2 regions of the Pseudoalteromonas obscura genome follow, and region 2 is predicted to be linked to the other one. Evidence: predicted binding sites of a transcription regulator. Region 2 holds the regulator's gene; the other holds the start of a gene.

Region 1 (8,487 bases), on a different contig from region 2:
CTGTTTTGATACAGGTTTCAATGATTTCTTTTGGCACTGGGCGGTCACTAAAGCTACGAATGGTATGTCTGCGCTGCATTAACTCGAAGTTGTCGTCCGCTCTTTGTTGCATTTCTTGTGGAGGGTACTCAACAAAATCAGTCAATGGGATATTGTCATGGGCTTTCATGATTGTGGTTCCTAGTTACTTGCTGTGGGTTTTTTATAACTTGTGATTATAAAGGTTTCAACTTGTTGCGCACTATGGTTAACATAAAGTTTCCATAACAGTGGCAAAATATGTTTACTATCTGTTAGGTGAGATGAGCATAATAACGAGTGTGTATATTGGCTATAATAACTGCAAACTCTGATTTACTCCTATGCTTAGGTACAATTATGCGTGATGTATCTGATAGTGAAGGATAAAAGCCATGTATCAACACAAATGGGTTTCAGGAGAGACCGTGCAACTTCCAGTTGGAAAAGCTGTATGTATTGGACGTAACTATGTTGCGCATGCAAAAGAGCTCAATAATCCTGTACCAGAATCACCTCTATTGTTTATCAAGCCAGCCAGTGCTTTTTGCGATTTTGCTCCAGCGATTACGATAAATGAGCAGCTAGGTAGGCACCATTATGAAGCTGAACTCGTCTTATTGGTTGGTAAGACACTAGATGCCAATAGTAAAGATCCGCTTGCACATATCGCAGGTATCGGGTTGGGTTTAGATTTAACATTACGAGATCTGCAGTCGCAGTTAAAACGACAGGGCCACCCGTGGGAGCGCGCAAAAGCATTTGATGGCAGTGCCAGTTTAACGCCATTTTTGCCAGTCACTGAAGATGAGTTGAAATTGCCATGGCAATTTCAATTTTGGCAAAACGACCAACTGAAACAATTAGGCGAGACTGACAACATGATTTTTAAGTTGCCCCTTCTGTTACAAGAGATCTGTCGCTACTTTACTCTACTGCCAGGAGATATCGTTATGACAGGCACACCGCAAGGTGTTGGGGAGCTCAATATTACAGATACACTGGCGCTGCAATTAGGCGACGGCGAGCGGGTGTGTAGTCAGGTGCAAAAACGTAGTTAACATCATTTGGCCGTTTTTAAAGCATGGAAGATAATTTACTGGACTCGATACGCAGCATGAGCTTAGGCTATTGAGGTGAATTTACGGATATCAGGAAAATGTATGAAAACTAAGTCATTAGGAACCCCTTTTAGCGCTACTGCGTGTAAGGTATTGTTTTGCGGTGGCGGTGAGCTTGGCAAAGAAACGGTGATTGAGTTTAAGCGGCTCGGTGCCGAAGTCATCGTCTTAGATCGTTATGACAATGCGCCAGCGATGCAAGTCGCGGATAGGAGTTACACCTTGTCGATGCTAGATGGCGATAAGTTGGCAGCAATCATCCGTGCAGAGAAGCCTGACTACATAGTGCCTGAAATAGAAGCTATTGCAACGGGGACTTTAGTTGAACTCGAAGGTGAAGGGTTTACAGTGGTACCCACAGCAAAAGCAACGCAATTGACCATGAACCGTGAAGGGATCCGTCGACTTGCAGCCGAAGAGCTTGGCTTGGCGACCTCCCCATATCAGTTTGTCGATAATTTAGCTGATTTTACAGCTGCAATTCATCAGATTGGTATGCCATGTGTGGTGAAGCCGATCATGAGTTCTTCTGGGAAAGGGCAGAGCGTGGTGAAAACTGATGCCGATATTGACGCGGCATGGACATATGCGCAGCAAGGCGGCAGAGCTGGTCAAGGACGTGTTATTGTTGAAGGTTTTGTTGATTTTGACTATGAAATCACACTGTTGACGATCCGCCATATTCAGGGTACTAGCTATTGTGCGCCAATAGGACATGTACAAGCGGATGGCGATTATCAGCAAAGTTGGCAACCCCAGGCAATGAGCGAAGTTGCGCTTGCGCGCAGCAAAGAAATTGCGTGCAAAATCACAGAAGCGCTTGGTGGTCGGGGCTTATTTGGTGTTGAACTCTTTATCAAAGGTGATGAAGTGTATTTCAGCGAGGTCTCGCCACGGCCCCATGATACCGGCATGGTCACGTTAATATCACAGGATTTGAGTGAGTTTGCCCTGCATGCACGCGCAGTCTTGGGGCTTCCTATCCCGAATATTCACTTTCACGGCCCGTCTGCATCCAGTGTTATTTTAGTAGAAGGTGAGTCCAAACAATTGCAGTTTGGCAATTTAAGCCAAGCGCTGGCTGAGCCAAACACTGACTTACGACTCTTTGGTAAGCCGGATGTTCAAGGAATTAGGCGTATGGGTGTTGCGTTAGCACGGGATACCCACATTGAGCAGGCCGTTGAAAAAGCAAAAAGAGTCAGCGCTGCGGTGGAGTATTCTTTGTAAATCATAGAAATAGGGCCGTTAGGCCCTTTGAGTTGCAGCAAAAATCAAATTACAAATCGAAGTCGACAGCGTAACTGACATAAACTTTAAGATCGTCGTCGGCGTCGAGATCGGTTTTGACTAGGCCAAATGTGTAACCATCTTTACTTAGGTTGACCCCATAATCCATATAGCTGTCATCTTCTCCTGTCCACTCCATGACCGTATCTCCCCGTGAGTTTCCGATATGCAATCCAAGCTCAGCGCTTTTGAATACCGGAAATGTGGCATTGAGTTCAAGATAGAGCATATCTTCTTCTGTGCTGCTACCTGATTGGGCATGGGTCAAATAACTGGCTTTAAAACTGAGATTGCGCCAGCCTAGAGAAGTATAAACTTCACCAAAGTCGATATCACCTGCAGCATCTGGGTAAGCATAGTGAATGTAGCCGACATCATAACTTAGCGCTTTGATCTCTCCGCTAAACCCCAAATAAAAATCTAGTTCGTAACTGGTGCTAGAAGTCTCACCAAAGTCTACATTAGATGCCCACGTTCCAAGGTAAAATCCAGAGTCATTGCTGTAATCGAGGCCACCAGATACAGCCGCGCCATCATCAGATTGCGTGATCCCACGCCAAAAATAATTTGAGCTGGCAGCAGCATTGGCTGAAACAGTATGGCCACTGGCAGCTAGGGCATTGCTAGAAAGTAATACTAAGCACGTACCCAATAAGAAAGAAGCTTTGTTTGTCATAATGGTTCCTATATGGCACAGAATAAATCATTTTTTAATACGAGTACCATTGAGAGAATTGTTTAACCCTGTGTTCAATGGCAACCCAAGCATCGCAAGCTCCGCGCCAACCTAAATAGGACAGAATGAATATTGATTAGGTAGTTGAAATTAATGGTGATAAACCAAAGTGCCGATAGCGCTGTTGGTGGGAAAGGTTATGCTGTGTGCACATCCTTGGTGCGCAATAGCATAGCCTGCACTGTTATTATGCAGGCTATGTCCTCAGAATTAGCCAAATATGGTACGCATTAGCTGGATAGTTTCATCTACGCTTCTGCCTTTTTCTACCTCGGCGATGATGGAGTCTCGTTTAGAGCGTATGTGCTCCGGCATAGACTCATCACTGAGTGCTCTGTCAACTAATGTTGCAGCAGACTCTTTGCTGCGACGCACTGATTTGGTACCAGATGAAGTTGTAGTGCGCTTTGGTTTGTGCAGTAATTTATAGTAGTTAGAAGACGTTTTTGTGTCTTCATCAGCATAATAGAAGAAGATTGGCAGTAGTGCTTTCACTTCTGCAAGTTTCGACTCAAGTTCAGAGGTTCCACAGGCCATCGCAAACCAAGGCATTTTAGCGATTGCTTGCACGATATCTTGCCAATAACGCTCGAAATCACGGTTGTTTAAGCGGGTGACGCCCAAAGCTTGACACAGTGCATCGAGGCGATTATTGGTGATCGGTGTGAATACATCAGGGCGGCGCATGGCGAGCAGGCGTGTTGCAGGGGCAAGAGTTGGTTTTTCATCACTGCCATTAAAAGCACTCAGAAATGCGATAGTAAACCCTTGATAGTTCTCAAGTGTGACTGGACCCTCTAACGGAATATGAGCGAGGGCTTCGTCAAAAGCACCAGGCAAATCGGCCAATTGTTGATGAAAGCCTTTCGCGCTTTTTGTCGATGCAAACCATTCAACATCAAACTGATACACACTGGTATCGTGTTTTGCTGTGTGTTTACCAGCAAAGGCCAAACGATCTTCAATTATCATGTCTTGCAACTTGTTGTCACGTAGTGTTGCGATGTATTCCATGAGCTTTAACTGCTCTTCAAGCACCAATACATCACTGCGTTGGGCTATGAAGTCACTAATCATTGGCCAAGGAGCGATCCGCAACGTTTTGACTTGCAGGAAGCTGATTGCTGAGATCAGCATATCTTGGAGTTTTTTTACAGTCGGAAGCTGGTGGTCGTCCAGCAGGTCAAAATTAATGCGGTTTTTAGCCACATCGAGTAACTCATAACACCAGCCCAGAAAGTCCTCTGGGTGATTTTCTACTTTAACCGCCATCAGATTTAAGCTGATCTCAGTAGATTGTTTTAAGATGTTTTGGTAAATCTGACTTTCTTGTTCGCCCAAAGCCATATTTGACGGTGAAATGAGCAACTTTTTCATGCTGCGCGGATACTCCAAGGTTAGGTTAAAATCTAGACTACTCAGTTTAGCGAATGTATCGATAAACTGGCAAGGGCGAGGATCATACCGGGTTCTAGCGCAGTTGCAACGCGGTTTGTGGTCTTTTTTTCAGCGAGCCTTATTCTGCCTTTTTTATGAGATCTGTTTTGCTCACTTCTGCTTGATGTTTGTTGGGTTATTTAAAGCGATTTGTGAATTGTAAATTGGGCGTAAGTAGTTAATCAGTTGGCGAGAGCTACTTTTATTTTAATTAATAAAAGCAATTGGTTATAAAATTTCTTAATGTACGGAAAGAGAATTTAGAGCCGTTTTATAAAACTTTTTTGCTATTTTTTTTACTATTCGCTTGTACGCTTCTTTTGTGGTTTTTTATCAGCCTCGCTATGATAGTGAATAGAAAATTATTTCTGTGTAAGGATGATCGATGAAGGCGATTTTAAAAGGTTTAGTGGGTCTCATAGTATTGACGATAACGTTGATCATATTGGCGCCCATGTTAATTCCGACAGAAACGATAGTATCTCAGATCACGTCGCAAGTTGAAAAAACAACGGGGCGGAAGTTAACCATCTCTGGCGACAGTGAGTTATCTATTTTACCTGAGCTCAACATTACGCTAAACCAAGTGGCGTTTGACAACATGCCTTCGGGAAGTGCGCCACATATGCTTAAAATGGACCAGCTTGCAGTTCATGTTCCTTGGTTTTCTTTACTGTCAGGTGAGTTTCAACTTGAGCGCTTTGTTATTCAAAACCCGCAGATATTGTTAGAGGTCGATGCACAGGGCCGTCCAAATTGGCAGCTATTTGATCCGGTGGCACAATCTCAAACGCCTGAAGCGACTGAGACTCAATCAGGTCCAGTTGCACTGCCAAGTGGATTCGATATTGCTTTAGGCGAAGTCGCAATTTATGGCGGTACTATCACGTATGCCGACGCTCAAGCGGGTACCAATGAAATGCTCACTGATTTAGCCTTGAGTGTCATGCTCCCTTCTCTATATCAACCGCTTTCGATCAAGGGTCAAGTAACATTCCAAAAACAGCGCTTTGATTTAGCGCTCAATGTTGATAATCCCGCTAAAGCTATTCAAAGTGAAGACTTTAAATTTACTAAACAGTTGCGCAACGAATTAGTGAATGTAGATTTCAACGGTGGCGTTTTAAAACAGGGGAGTGTCTTTGAGGGTGAATTGGCTGTTTCGGGTAGCTCAGTGAAATCATTGACGCAATGGCAAAATGTTGTATTGGAAGCCAAAGACAATGCGTTTAATGAGTTTGAAGTTACCGGCGCGATGACATTTTCCAATAATGTATTTAGCTTGGAAAGCTTTAGCGCAAAATTAGATGAATTGGCTATCAAAGGTAATGCGCAAGTCAACCTTGGTGAGCGTTTGTCTGTTGCGGCCAATGTGGATTTAGGAATGTTGAATTTAAATCCTTATCTACCTGAACCTGTGAACTCAACACAGCCTACAAAGCCAGAAGAAGAGGTTGCCGCAACACCGATTGTGTGGGATGACACTAAGATAGACTTGTCGGCGCTGAACATGTTGGATGCGGATATTGTCGTACGGTCTATGGGCCTTCAAGCACGCCAGATTACACTTGGGAAAAATCAATTGTCGGTGAAATTGGATAAGGGTCAAGCGGTATTATCACTGGATAGCTTCAATGCTTATGATGGCACAGGAAAAGGTAAAGTGGAGGTAAATGCCACTGCGATCCCTTATCAAGTCGATACAGACTTTGCACTCAATGGGATTAACGCTGAGCCATTGCTAACCGATGCGATTGGTTTTGATAAAGTACTGGGTAAGGGAAGTCTCAATTGGCAATTAAGTACGCGTGGTGTTAGTCAAAAGCAATTTATCTCACAGTTAGCTGGGAAATTGGCTTTTGAGTTTAAGGATGGAGGTGTAAAAGGGGCCAATCTAGCGGAGATGGTACGCAAAGGCCAAGAAATGCTTAAAGGTAATTTTTCTGGTTTATCAGAAGGGATCAACGCAGATTTTGATCCGCAACAAAAAACGGACTTCTCGGCTTTAACGGGCAGTTTTACGTTCAAAAATGGGGTTGGTACAAACAGGGATCTGCTACTGGCAAGTCCTCTTATCCGCATAACTGGGTCGGGTGTGGTCGATCTACCAAAAACTTTTGTGGACTACCGTTTAGTAACTGGGATTGTTGATACCATAGAAGGGCAAAGCAGTCGCGATAAAAGCACAGGTTTTAAAATTCCGGCGAGAATTAAAGGTCCATTCCACAAGGTCGAGACCAGCCTAGACTTTAGCAGTGCAGCCAAAGACAAGGCAAAAGATACCATTAAAGACAAACTGAAAGATAAGTTCAAAGGCTTGTTTGGAGGTTAAACAGTCTAAGGTGCATATTGTTTGATAGGACCACAATATGCATCTGTCCCCCTGCATTGTGGGTTTGAGACTTGAAGAGTCGGTTAATTGTATGCTGTGAAGACTTGGTCGCTGTATACTTCAGTTACTTCACTCCTCAAACCTCTATGTTTCATAATGTAAACCATCCTTTAGTATAAATTTATTATTTCCTATTTTGCATATGTTGAATGGTAGCCTGTTTTTAAGTGTCTAGTATTTGGTATATAAATCTTTTTCTCATCCAGTAATTGTAAATAGTGTTACTTACATGTGATATTTTTGATTGAAAAATACACGCTAGTCGTTTAATTCTATTACTCATATTCTCAGCTCAGATAAATTTGAAGACCATGCTTACTGACCCCGAATTGTTAGATTTAATTGGTTTACCATGCAATCGAAAATATGCACTGAATACCTCAGCGGCCATATTATTGAAGGCGGTGTTATGAAAGTCATACAGGTTGACTGTGTCAGTAAAACCTACCAGTACTATAAAAAGCCACAGGGTCTTTCTGCCTCTCTGAGACAGTTATTCCGTCGAGAAATTGAATACAAAGAAGCGATAAAGGACATCTCGTTTGACATTGAGCGTGGACAGATAGTCGCTGTTGTTGGAGAGAATGGTGCTGGGAAAACCACAACGATGAAGATGCTTTCAGGTATCGTACATCCAACACAAGGGCATATAAAAATATTCGGTAATACGCCCTGTGCACAAACCGCATCTTTCAAAAAGCGCTGTTCTTTTTTAACCGGTCAAAGTTATCAACTTTGGCCCGATTTACCTGCTATCGATAATTTCAATTTATGCCAGTGTATTTATGAGATCCCATTACCTATATATCGACAAAGATTGTCCTATTTGACTGAGTTTTTGCGGGTTTCACACTTGCTTGATATTCAGGTGCGTCGTCTGTCTGGGACTGAGCGCTTGAAAATGGAATTAATCGCTGCGTTATTGCATGGTCCAGAGCTATTATGTTTGGATGAACTCACCATGGGGCTCGATTATTTATCTCAGCGTGAAGTCATGCGTTGTCTAAAGCAGTTAGCAAAAGAAGATAAATTAACAGTATTAGTATCAAGTGACACGGTAGATGATGTCTCGACATTGTGCGAAAGGGTACTGGTGATTAAAGATGGGCGTTTGATATGTGACAATGGTATTGAGCTGGCAAAGCAGGTATTAGAACATGTCTTTGAAGTCGCTTGAACTAAATATTTACCTTATAAAGGTACGAAAAATGAATAAAAGTCATGTTGGCAGCCATGGTCTGAACACGAAACCGTCTGCAATATACGATATTGTGCCATTGATAAAACTTTAGGCTTTAGTCTCCACGACGCGACTGGCGTGGCTTTTAGCTACCACAAGCTTTGAACCTGCGCTTTAAGATATCATGTCGAGAATTTCTAAAATGTCATCAATAAATCTGTGTCTTTTAAAACGATTTACATCTTAGCAATTTACTCGATCCCCCTGTGATATTTGTTGGAAGAATTTAATGTTTTAAAAGTGCTGCGGCAAT
Region 2 (8,487 bases):
CTGCTCTCACATTCCAAAGGCATGGCACTCAAAACAAATAGATTTGGGAGAGCCTATCTGCGTCGCGCCATATTACTGTAAAAGTGAAAATAATATAATGATTATAGCTGCTTAAATTAAAAGTATTGTATTACAGTTTATTTGCATTAACAGAGCTGTCGGGATAAAAGTAGTATCCTTATAGTTCACTTGAAGCTAGATCTTATTCAGATTCATGGAACTTATCTTCAATGAGATTTCCAATTGCAAGCAAAGCGTCTTGCGCATCGGGACCTGTGCAGGTTACTTTCACTTCTTTTCCCTGGCTGCTCTCTAGTAGCAATAGAGCCAATACGCTGTCTCCTGGCGCGCTTTTATCGCCTTGGTGTAGCGTAACTTGAGCGTTAAATTGAGTAGACAACTGTGCTAGAACTGTTGCTGCTCGAGCATGTAGACCCAGCTTATTTTTTATAAGAAAAACGCCCTCGTATTCTCGCCTCATTACTCTTGTTCTCGGTGACGAATCTTGACATTGGAGTGAGTTCTTTGAAAACGCTCTCCCAGTGTTTGAGCCAAGTATACAGAGCGGTGTTGCCCACCAGTACAGCCGATGGCGATTGTTAAATAGCTACGATTATTACGCTCTAAGTGTGGTAACCAAGTTTGCATGAAGGTTTGAATTTGCCAAACAAACTTTTGAACTATGCTATGGCTTGATAAATAATCAATTACGGGCTGATCTAAGCCTGTTAAGGGTTTTAATTCTGGTTCCCAATGCGGGTTTGGTAAAAAACGTGCGTCGAAGACGTAATCAGCCTCTTTAGGGATGCCGTGCTTAAAGCCGAATGATTCGAACGTGATAATAAGCTGCTTGTCTTTTTGCCCGAGGATTTTTTCACGTACACTCTCTGCTAACTGATGAACACTGAGATCTGTGGTATCTATGGTGACATCGGCACGGCGGATTAACACATCAAGTAAGTTGCGTTCTTGTTTTATGGCCAAGTCTAGTGGTAAGTCGTTTAATGACAGCGGGTGTAAGCGTCGAGTTTCTGAAAAGCGCTTTACCAGAGTTTGATCATCACAATCTAAATAAAAAACACGTGGATTCGCAAACCCAGGTAAATACTCTAAGATATCATGAAATTCTTGCTGCTCTTTAGGTAAGTTTCTTACATCAATGCTTACCGCAATTTTGTTGTAGCTGTCTGAGACACTGCGAACTAGAGCTGGCAGCAGGTTAACTGGAATATTATCAGCGCAGTAATAACCTAAGTCTTCTAAAACTCTTAACGCAACAGATTTACCTGAACCAGAGCGGCCACTGATAATTATGAGTTCCACGTTTAATTCCTATTATTTATCAAACTCAACAAGGACTTGATGAAGCTCGCTATCATTACTTGCTTGCCTAAGTCGTTTACAAAAAGCTTTGTTATTTAGTTTACCAGCGATACTAGCTAAGGTCTCTAAATGTTGTTTATTTTCACCATCTGGTACGATGAGTGCAACAAAAATGTCTACATTGCGATCGTCATAGGCATCAAAAGGAATGGCTTGTTGATTTACAAGTATGATGGCAACAATATTATTTAAACCTGGCAATCTACCATGTGGGATCGCTATCCCTTTACCTATCCCTGTACTGCCAAGCTTTTCGCGGCATAAAAGTGCCTCAAGAATCTCATGTTGATTGGCACTTGGAATTTTTTGCTGCGCCAACTCACTAATATATTGAAGTATTCTTTTCTTACTATTAAAAAGGACCGCAGCTTTGCTACAGTCCTCGGAAATGAGTGTGCTAAGTTTCATGATTTAGTGTCGAGTTAGCTTCTCTTTATGTTTAATCACTTGTCGGTCTAGCTTATCAATCAAACCATCAATTGCTGCATACATATCTTTATGTTCTGTAGAAGCGAACAATTCACCTCCGTTGACATGCAATGTGGCTTCTGCTTTTTGTATGAGTTTTTCGACATCTAAGATTACATGTACGTTGTTGATGTGATCAAAATGCCTTTCTAGCTTCGCAAACTTACTCGTTACGTAGTCTCTTAATGAATCGGTAATTTCTACATGGCGACCAGTTAAATTTAGTTGCATAAGCATTTTTCCTTCTTTTGTTACGCCTAAATCAAGCTCTTACGTTGATTAGACGGTGGAATAGCCAAAGACTCTCGGTATTTGGCAATAGTACGTCTTGCCACCTTAATACCTTGATCAGCTAATACATCTGCAATTTTGCTATCACTCAAAGGTTTAGCTGAGTTTTCAGCTGCAATTAGCTTTTTGATGAGTGCTCGGATTGCTGTGGAAGAGCATTCACCACCATTCTCGGTACTAACGTGGCTCGAGAAGAAGTATTTCAATTCGTAAATGCCACGAGGCGTGTGCATGTATTTTTGCGTTGTTACTCGAGATATTGTCGACTCGTGCATGTCAACCATTTCAGCAACATCATTGAGTACCATAGGTCTCATTGCCTCAGGGCCATGTTCAAAGAATGCCTGTTGTTGCTGCACAATGCAATTAGTAACTTTCAATAAAGTTTCATTTCTGCTTTCAAGGCTTTTAATAAACCACTTTGCTTCTTGTAAATGAGAGCGAATAAATTGACTGTCACTGCTTGATTTTACAGAGCGAGACATTGCAGCGTAATGATCGTTAACTCTTATTTTAGGCATAGAGTCAGGGTTTAGCTCTACAACCCAACGCCCCTTGACCTTTTTCACTGAGACATCAGGGATCACGTAATCGGCTTCTTCTTGCACTATACTTGCCGCGGGCTTAGGGTTTAAGCTGTGGATCAACGTCATCACTTCTTTTAGCTCACCTTCTTTGAGCTTTGTTTTCTTCATGATAGTACGATAATCACGATTCGCTAATAGATCGATATGTTCATCGATAACTAACTTGGTTTGTTCAAGCCAAGGGGTGTCTGCTGCAAATTGATTGAGTTGTACGATTAAGCATTCCTGAAGGCTTCGAGCGGCGATGCCTACTGGATCAAAGAGTTGGATGCGTTTTAATACAGCTTCAACTTCATCGAGTTCGACGGGATCTTGATCATTGTCTAGATTCAAGCTTTCTAAAATGTCTTCACACGATACGGTTAAAATGCCAGAATCATCGACCCCCTCTACAATTGACAGTGCGATCAGTCTATCCGTCGCGCTAAATGGCGTGAGCTCAAGCTGCCACATCAAATATTCTTGCAAGCTTTCTGTTGTTTGCCCTTGGTAAACACTTTCATCCTCAGGCATAGGTCCTGATGAACTAACCGGTGCCGCACTGATGTATTCATCCCAAGTAACATCCATCGCCATCTCATCGCTGAGTGTCTCTTTATTTAGAGCTGTGTCAGTGTCTTGCTCATAATCACTGAGCTGCGGCTCAGGGATCTCCTCAGAACTGGACTCCGCTTTTTCGCTTGTCTGTGATTGCTCTTGCGTTTTATCTAGACCGTTGTCAAAAGACTCTTGTTCGTTTTCTTCTACTTCCAATAAAGGATTGCTGTCCAGCGCTTCTTGAATTTCTTGCTGGAGGTCTAATGTGCTCAACTGCAGCAGGCGAATCGCCTGCTGCAGTTGTGGTGTCATTGTTAATTGCTGCCCCATGCGCAGCTGTAGCGATTGCCTCATGTATCTCTAACAATCCTTTCTGTTGTTACGCTTATTCTTAACTATAGCCTGAATTGTTCGCCTAAGTAGACATCTCGGACTGTTTGATCCGCTAAAACATGTTCAGGACTACCTGAAGCAATTAATTCACCATGGGAAACAATATAGGCTTTTTCACATACATCCAATGTTTCACGCACATTGTGATCTGTGATCAACACACCGATTCCACGGTTTTTTAAATGCTCAATAATTTTCTTTATATCTAACACTGAAATGGGATCAACGCCAGCAAAAGGCTCATCTAATAGAATAAATTTTGGATCTGCGGCTAAAGCGCGAGCAATTTCGACTCGACGACGCTCTCCACCGGAAAGCGCCATTCCTAAACTAGAGCGAATATGTTGAATATTAAATTCGTCCAATAATTCGTTTAATATCGTTTCACGCTGAGCTTTATTTAGGTCTTTACGAGTTTCCAAAATAGCCATTAAATTTTGATAAACCGTCAACTTTCTGAATATCGATGACTCTTGTGGTAAATAGCCTATCCCCATACGTGCACGGCTGTGCATTGGCAGTAGGGTGATGTCTTGCTGATCAATGTGAATGCTGCCTTTGTCACTTGGCACTAAACCGACAATCATATAAAAAGTGGTGGTTTTACCTGCGCCATTAGGCCCTAGCAAACCCACAATGCTCCCAGCTTCAACACTTAGTTCGACATTTTTAACAACTTGTCTGCCTTTGTAGCTTTTGGCGAGTGCTGTGGCTTTTAGTGTGCTCACTGTTGCTCCTTGTTACCATCTTGTTTTTTGTCAACAGGGAGTAAGACTGTTCTTACGCGCTTACCTTCGTCATTGGCTTTTTGTGCGCTGATCAGCTGTTTTTCCATATCATAGAGTATTTCTTGAGCGGAAATCTTTTGGCCTGCTTGGCTGATCTCTGCGTTACCCTTGATTGTCAGCAGGCGATTTGCGACATCATAGCGCACTTCATTGGCGCTGGCTTTTAAGAGTGAGCCATCAGTTTGTCGTTCCTGAAAGATTGCGGGAGAGCCAGTCGCAACTAACAATTGTTTATTCTCGCCTAGCTCTTCTCGCCGATGTACTTCAAGGCGATCTGCAAAGATCTTTCTCTGGCCATGAATAATTTCGACATTTTCTTCAAATACGCCGATGTTAGTCTGTAATTGTGCTTGCTGCTTGCCTGAACTGATAATGACTTGCTCTTGGTTACTATTAGCGAATACGCTATGTGGCAGTAGTCCAATAGCACAAGTAAATAGTAGGGTTGCACTTAGTTTATTGCTTATCATAAATCGTTTCGGTGTGGTTGATGAGTTCAATGACCTCAATATTGAGATCGGCGATAAGGCCTTTTCCAGTAATTGTTACACTTGGGCCTGTAATGACCACTGGCTGCTCTGAGCGCATCATCCGGTTGGTTATTTCGAGCCGGAGGTTGTCTGCGTCAATGTGCGTGATCATTGCTGTTTCATTCAAGTTGGTTGCTTTAACGTTACCTTCTAAAATTAAGGTATCGTTTTCGTATAAAGTGGCTTCGTTCGCTGCGAGTTGCCAGTTGTGCTGCCCATTATGTAAGACAAAAATAGGGGCCTCAAAATGACTAAACCCCAGCTCCTGATAGAGCTCCATTCTTTTTGCTGTAATTTGGTAGCTGAGCTGCCCATTTTCAGCAAAAGAAGTCTGTTTCAAATCAACAGCGACATAATCAGGCTTGGCAATCGTTTCTTCTTGTTGTTGAGATTGCTGCTCTGTTTGTATTAAAAAAGGATACCAAAGCCACAGCATGGTAGCGCCGAAAACTACGAGTAGTATGACTCGTAAATTAGTCATGTACTGCTCCCATTAGAGAGTAACTCGTTGCCCTGACTTAACATCAACAAGTCAGTTAGCTCCCGGACGGCGCCAAAACCTCCCGGCATCATAGTCGTGTAATGAGCTAAGTTTTTCACCAGTGGATGCGCGTCAGCAACCGCCACTGCAAAGCCAACTTGTTGCATGACTGGAATATCCGGTCCATCGTCACCAATATAGGCGATTTGCTCGTTAGTTAAATTGAGTTCGGCCTTTAACTTGTCATAAGCTTGCAGCTTGTTTTCTTGGCCTTGGAAAATATGATTAACGTTTAGGCTAGTCATTCGCTGCTTAACGATTTCTGAATGGCGACCTGTGATCACGGCTACTTCAATACCTGACTCAATGAGAGCTTTAACCCCAAAACCGTCTTTGGTATTAAATGCTTTTAGTTCTTCACCTTGATTTCCTAAGTAAATGCGACCGTCAGAAAATACGCCGTCAATATCACAAATTAGCAGTTTAACTGCTTTAGCTCTGTCATTTATTTGAGATGTGATGGGTTGATAAAGCTCACTAAACTGCATGTTATAATACTCCCGCGCGCAATAAATCTTGAGTGTTTAGTGCCCCAATAGGATGTTGGTTTTCATCGATCACAATGAGGCCATTAATTCGTTTCTTTTCCATAATATTGAGTGCTTCAGCTGCAAGCATATCTGGTGAAGCTGTAGTACAGCAAATCGTCATTACCGAATCAATAGTATCATTATGTAGATCAATTTTTTGCTCAATAACACGGCGTAAGTCACCGTCAGTAAATAGACCGCACAGTTGGCCTTGCTGATTGACGATAGCGGTCATGCCGAGCCCTTTGGCTGACATTTCAAATAGCGCGTCTTTTATTGAGCTACCTGCCAGTGTTTTGGGTACCCCGTCACCTTTGTGCATAATCTCTTCTAACGTAAGGAGAAGGCGTTTTCCAAGACTGCCGCCGGGATGTGACAGTGCAAAATCATCCGCGGTAAAGCCTCTGGACTCGAGCAGTGCTACAGCCAGTGCATCTCCCATTACCAGTGTAGCTGTGGTGCTAGCTGTGGGCGCTAACCCTAACGGACAAGCTTCTTTAGAAACCTTGATGCAAAGATGGACATCAGCTTGCTGTGCCATGGTCGATTGCTCATTGCCTGTCATGCTGATTACATGTGCACCAATTCGCTTAATAACGGGGATGATACCGATTACTTCACCAGTTTCGCCAGAGTTTGATATCAGCAAAACGACGTCATCTGATGTGATCATGCCCAAATCGCCGTGGCTCGCTTCTCCGGGGTGAACAAAGAAAGAGGGTGTACCTGTACTCGCTAATGTAGCGGCAACTTTATTACCGATGTGGCCAGATTTGCCCATACCGATAACAATGACGCGCCCTTTGCAGTTCAGCATAAGTTCGCAGGCGTTAGCAAAGCTAGTGTCTATGAATTTGTTTAACTCACTAATTGCTTGTTGTTCAATTTCCAATACTCGCTTTGCAGATTCAATAAATGACAGGTGCTTCATGCCAACTCCTAAATAATGGCGTACATATAGCCAATAAACGCAGCGAGTAACACGCCACCTTCTAGACGATTAATTTGTCGCTTGCCTCTGAGGTTTACACTCATCACAATGAGCGCGATCGTCGCACCCAGCATTACGTAGATATCTCGCTGTGCGATGTTCATATCGAGTGAAGCCGGGTTTAAAATACCAGCAATAGACAATACAGCGAGGATATTGAAAATATTCGAGCCAATGATGTTGCCCAATGCTAAGTCATCTTCATTCTTAAGCACACCTGCTACACATGCCGCGAGCTCAGGTAAGCTCGTACCAATAGCGATAATGGTCAGGCCGATAAGCAAGTCACTCATACCAAAGAACTTAGCAATATCAACAGCGGAGTCAACTAGAACGTCAGCACTGATTGGCAATACTATCATGCCAACTATCAACCAAAAAACAGCCTTGCCAGTAGGTACATTGTCAGGTACTTCATCACAAGCCTCAGATACTAAAGGGTCATCTTCTTGAGCGTGATTACTGTTCTTGGTGATATAAATGAGGCCGAGAATAAACGTTGCGAACCCGGCAAGTAAGACATAGCCCTCGGTAGCACTGAAATAATTGTCGCTAACGATGTACCATGCGCCCAGCGAGACAATAATTAAGAGCGGCATTTCGCGTCGTAATATTCCAGAACCGACAGCCAAAGGTCTGAGTAAAGCTGTAATGCCTAATACCAAAAGGATATTGGCAATATTGGATCCAATGGCATTGCCGACAGCTGTGTCGGTTTTATCAGATAAAGCAGCTTGTGCTGCAACCATCATTTCGGGTGCAGATGAACCCATAGCAACAATTGTTAGGCCAACAATTAAGGTGGGTACACCCAGGTTTTTTGCTAAAGCGGCTGCACCAAAAACAAATCTATCTGCGCTCCAAACCAGTGCAACAAAACCTAAGATAAGAATGACAAAAGATAAAACCATGAAACCTATGCCGAGCAACTAAATACAGTGCGGTAAATATTATCAAATGCGTTGTCAAATGTATAAATAATCTGATCTTGATAGAGCAATACTGTAGATAGGTAAACGGATAAATTTACGTGATACGGCGATATTCAACGTTTTGTAACCATGTCCATTACAAAATTTTACCAATTTGCATTTTCCATCTTGGTGTAAAAAAACGTATTATTCACCAATTGGTGAAATCGATATATGGAGAGCGACTTGTCGCAGTCAATCGTTGAAGTCAAGGATGTAACCTTTTCTCGCGGTGATAGGGTCATATATAAAAATATGAGCTTTTCAGTGCCTAGAGGTAAAATTACAGCCATCATGGGGCCTAGTGGTATTGGTAAAACAACCATGTTGCGCTTGATAGGTGGTCAACTTCGCCCAGATAGTGGCGATATTACGTTTATGGGCTCAAGTGTGCCTGCTATGTCTCGTTCTGAGTTATATCAAGCACGAAAACAAATGAGCATGCTATTCCAAAGTGGCGCACTTTTTACCGACATG

The links. The regulator sigma-54, encoded in region 2, starts transcription at its own class of promoters, with help from an activator protein. The targets are predictions, from matches to a motif close to GTTGGCACGNNNNTNGNNT.
Region 1: a site for sigma-54 is predicted at 3,198-3,216, ahead of QNM18_RS26440 (TorF family putative porin). Genes of this name have one in related genera too.

What each region holds. Positions count from the first base shown of each region.
Region 1 covers NZ_JASJUT010000020.1:14,410-22,896, reverse strand. The annotation lists gene QNM18_RS26455 (nitroreductase family protein) at 1-169, opposite strand, end outside; gene QNM18_RS26450 (fumarylacetoacetate hydrolase family protein) at 414-1,079, shown strand; gene purT (formate-dependent phosphoribosylglycinamide formyltransferase) at 1,182-2,369, shown strand; gene QNM18_RS26440 (TorF family putative porin) at 2,419-3,105, opposite strand; gene QNM18_RS26435 (hypothetical protein) at 3,376-4,542, opposite strand; gene QNM18_RS26430 (AsmA family protein) at 4,988-6,934, shown strand; gene QNM18_RS26425 (ATP-binding cassette domain-containing protein) at 7,404-8,171, shown strand.
Region 2 covers NZ_JASJUT010000011.1:93,777-102,263, forward strand. The annotation lists gene QNM18_RS20930 (HPr family phosphocarrier protein) at 203-481, opposite strand; gene rapZ (RNase adapter RapZ) at 481-1,323, opposite strand; gene ptsN (PTS IIA-like nitrogen regulatory protein PtsN) at 1,336-1,791, opposite strand; gene hpf (ribosome hibernation promoting factor) at 1,795-2,082, opposite strand; gene QNM18_RS20950 (RNA polymerase factor sigma-54) at 2,109-3,620, opposite strand; gene lptB (LPS export ABC transporter ATP-binding protein) at 3,662-4,387, opposite strand; gene lptA (lipopolysaccharide transport periplasmic protein LptA) at 4,384-4,914, opposite strand; gene lptC (LPS export ABC transporter periplasmic protein LptC) at 4,904-5,458, opposite strand; gene kdsC (3-deoxy-manno-octulosonate-8-phosphatase KdsC) at 5,455-6,006, opposite strand; gene QNM18_RS20975 (KpsF/GutQ family sugar-phosphate isomerase) at 6,008-6,979, opposite strand; gene QNM18_RS20980 (calcium/sodium antiporter) at 6,988-7,950, opposite strand; gene QNM18_RS20985 (ATP-binding cassette domain-containing protein) at 8,185-8,487, shown strand, end outside.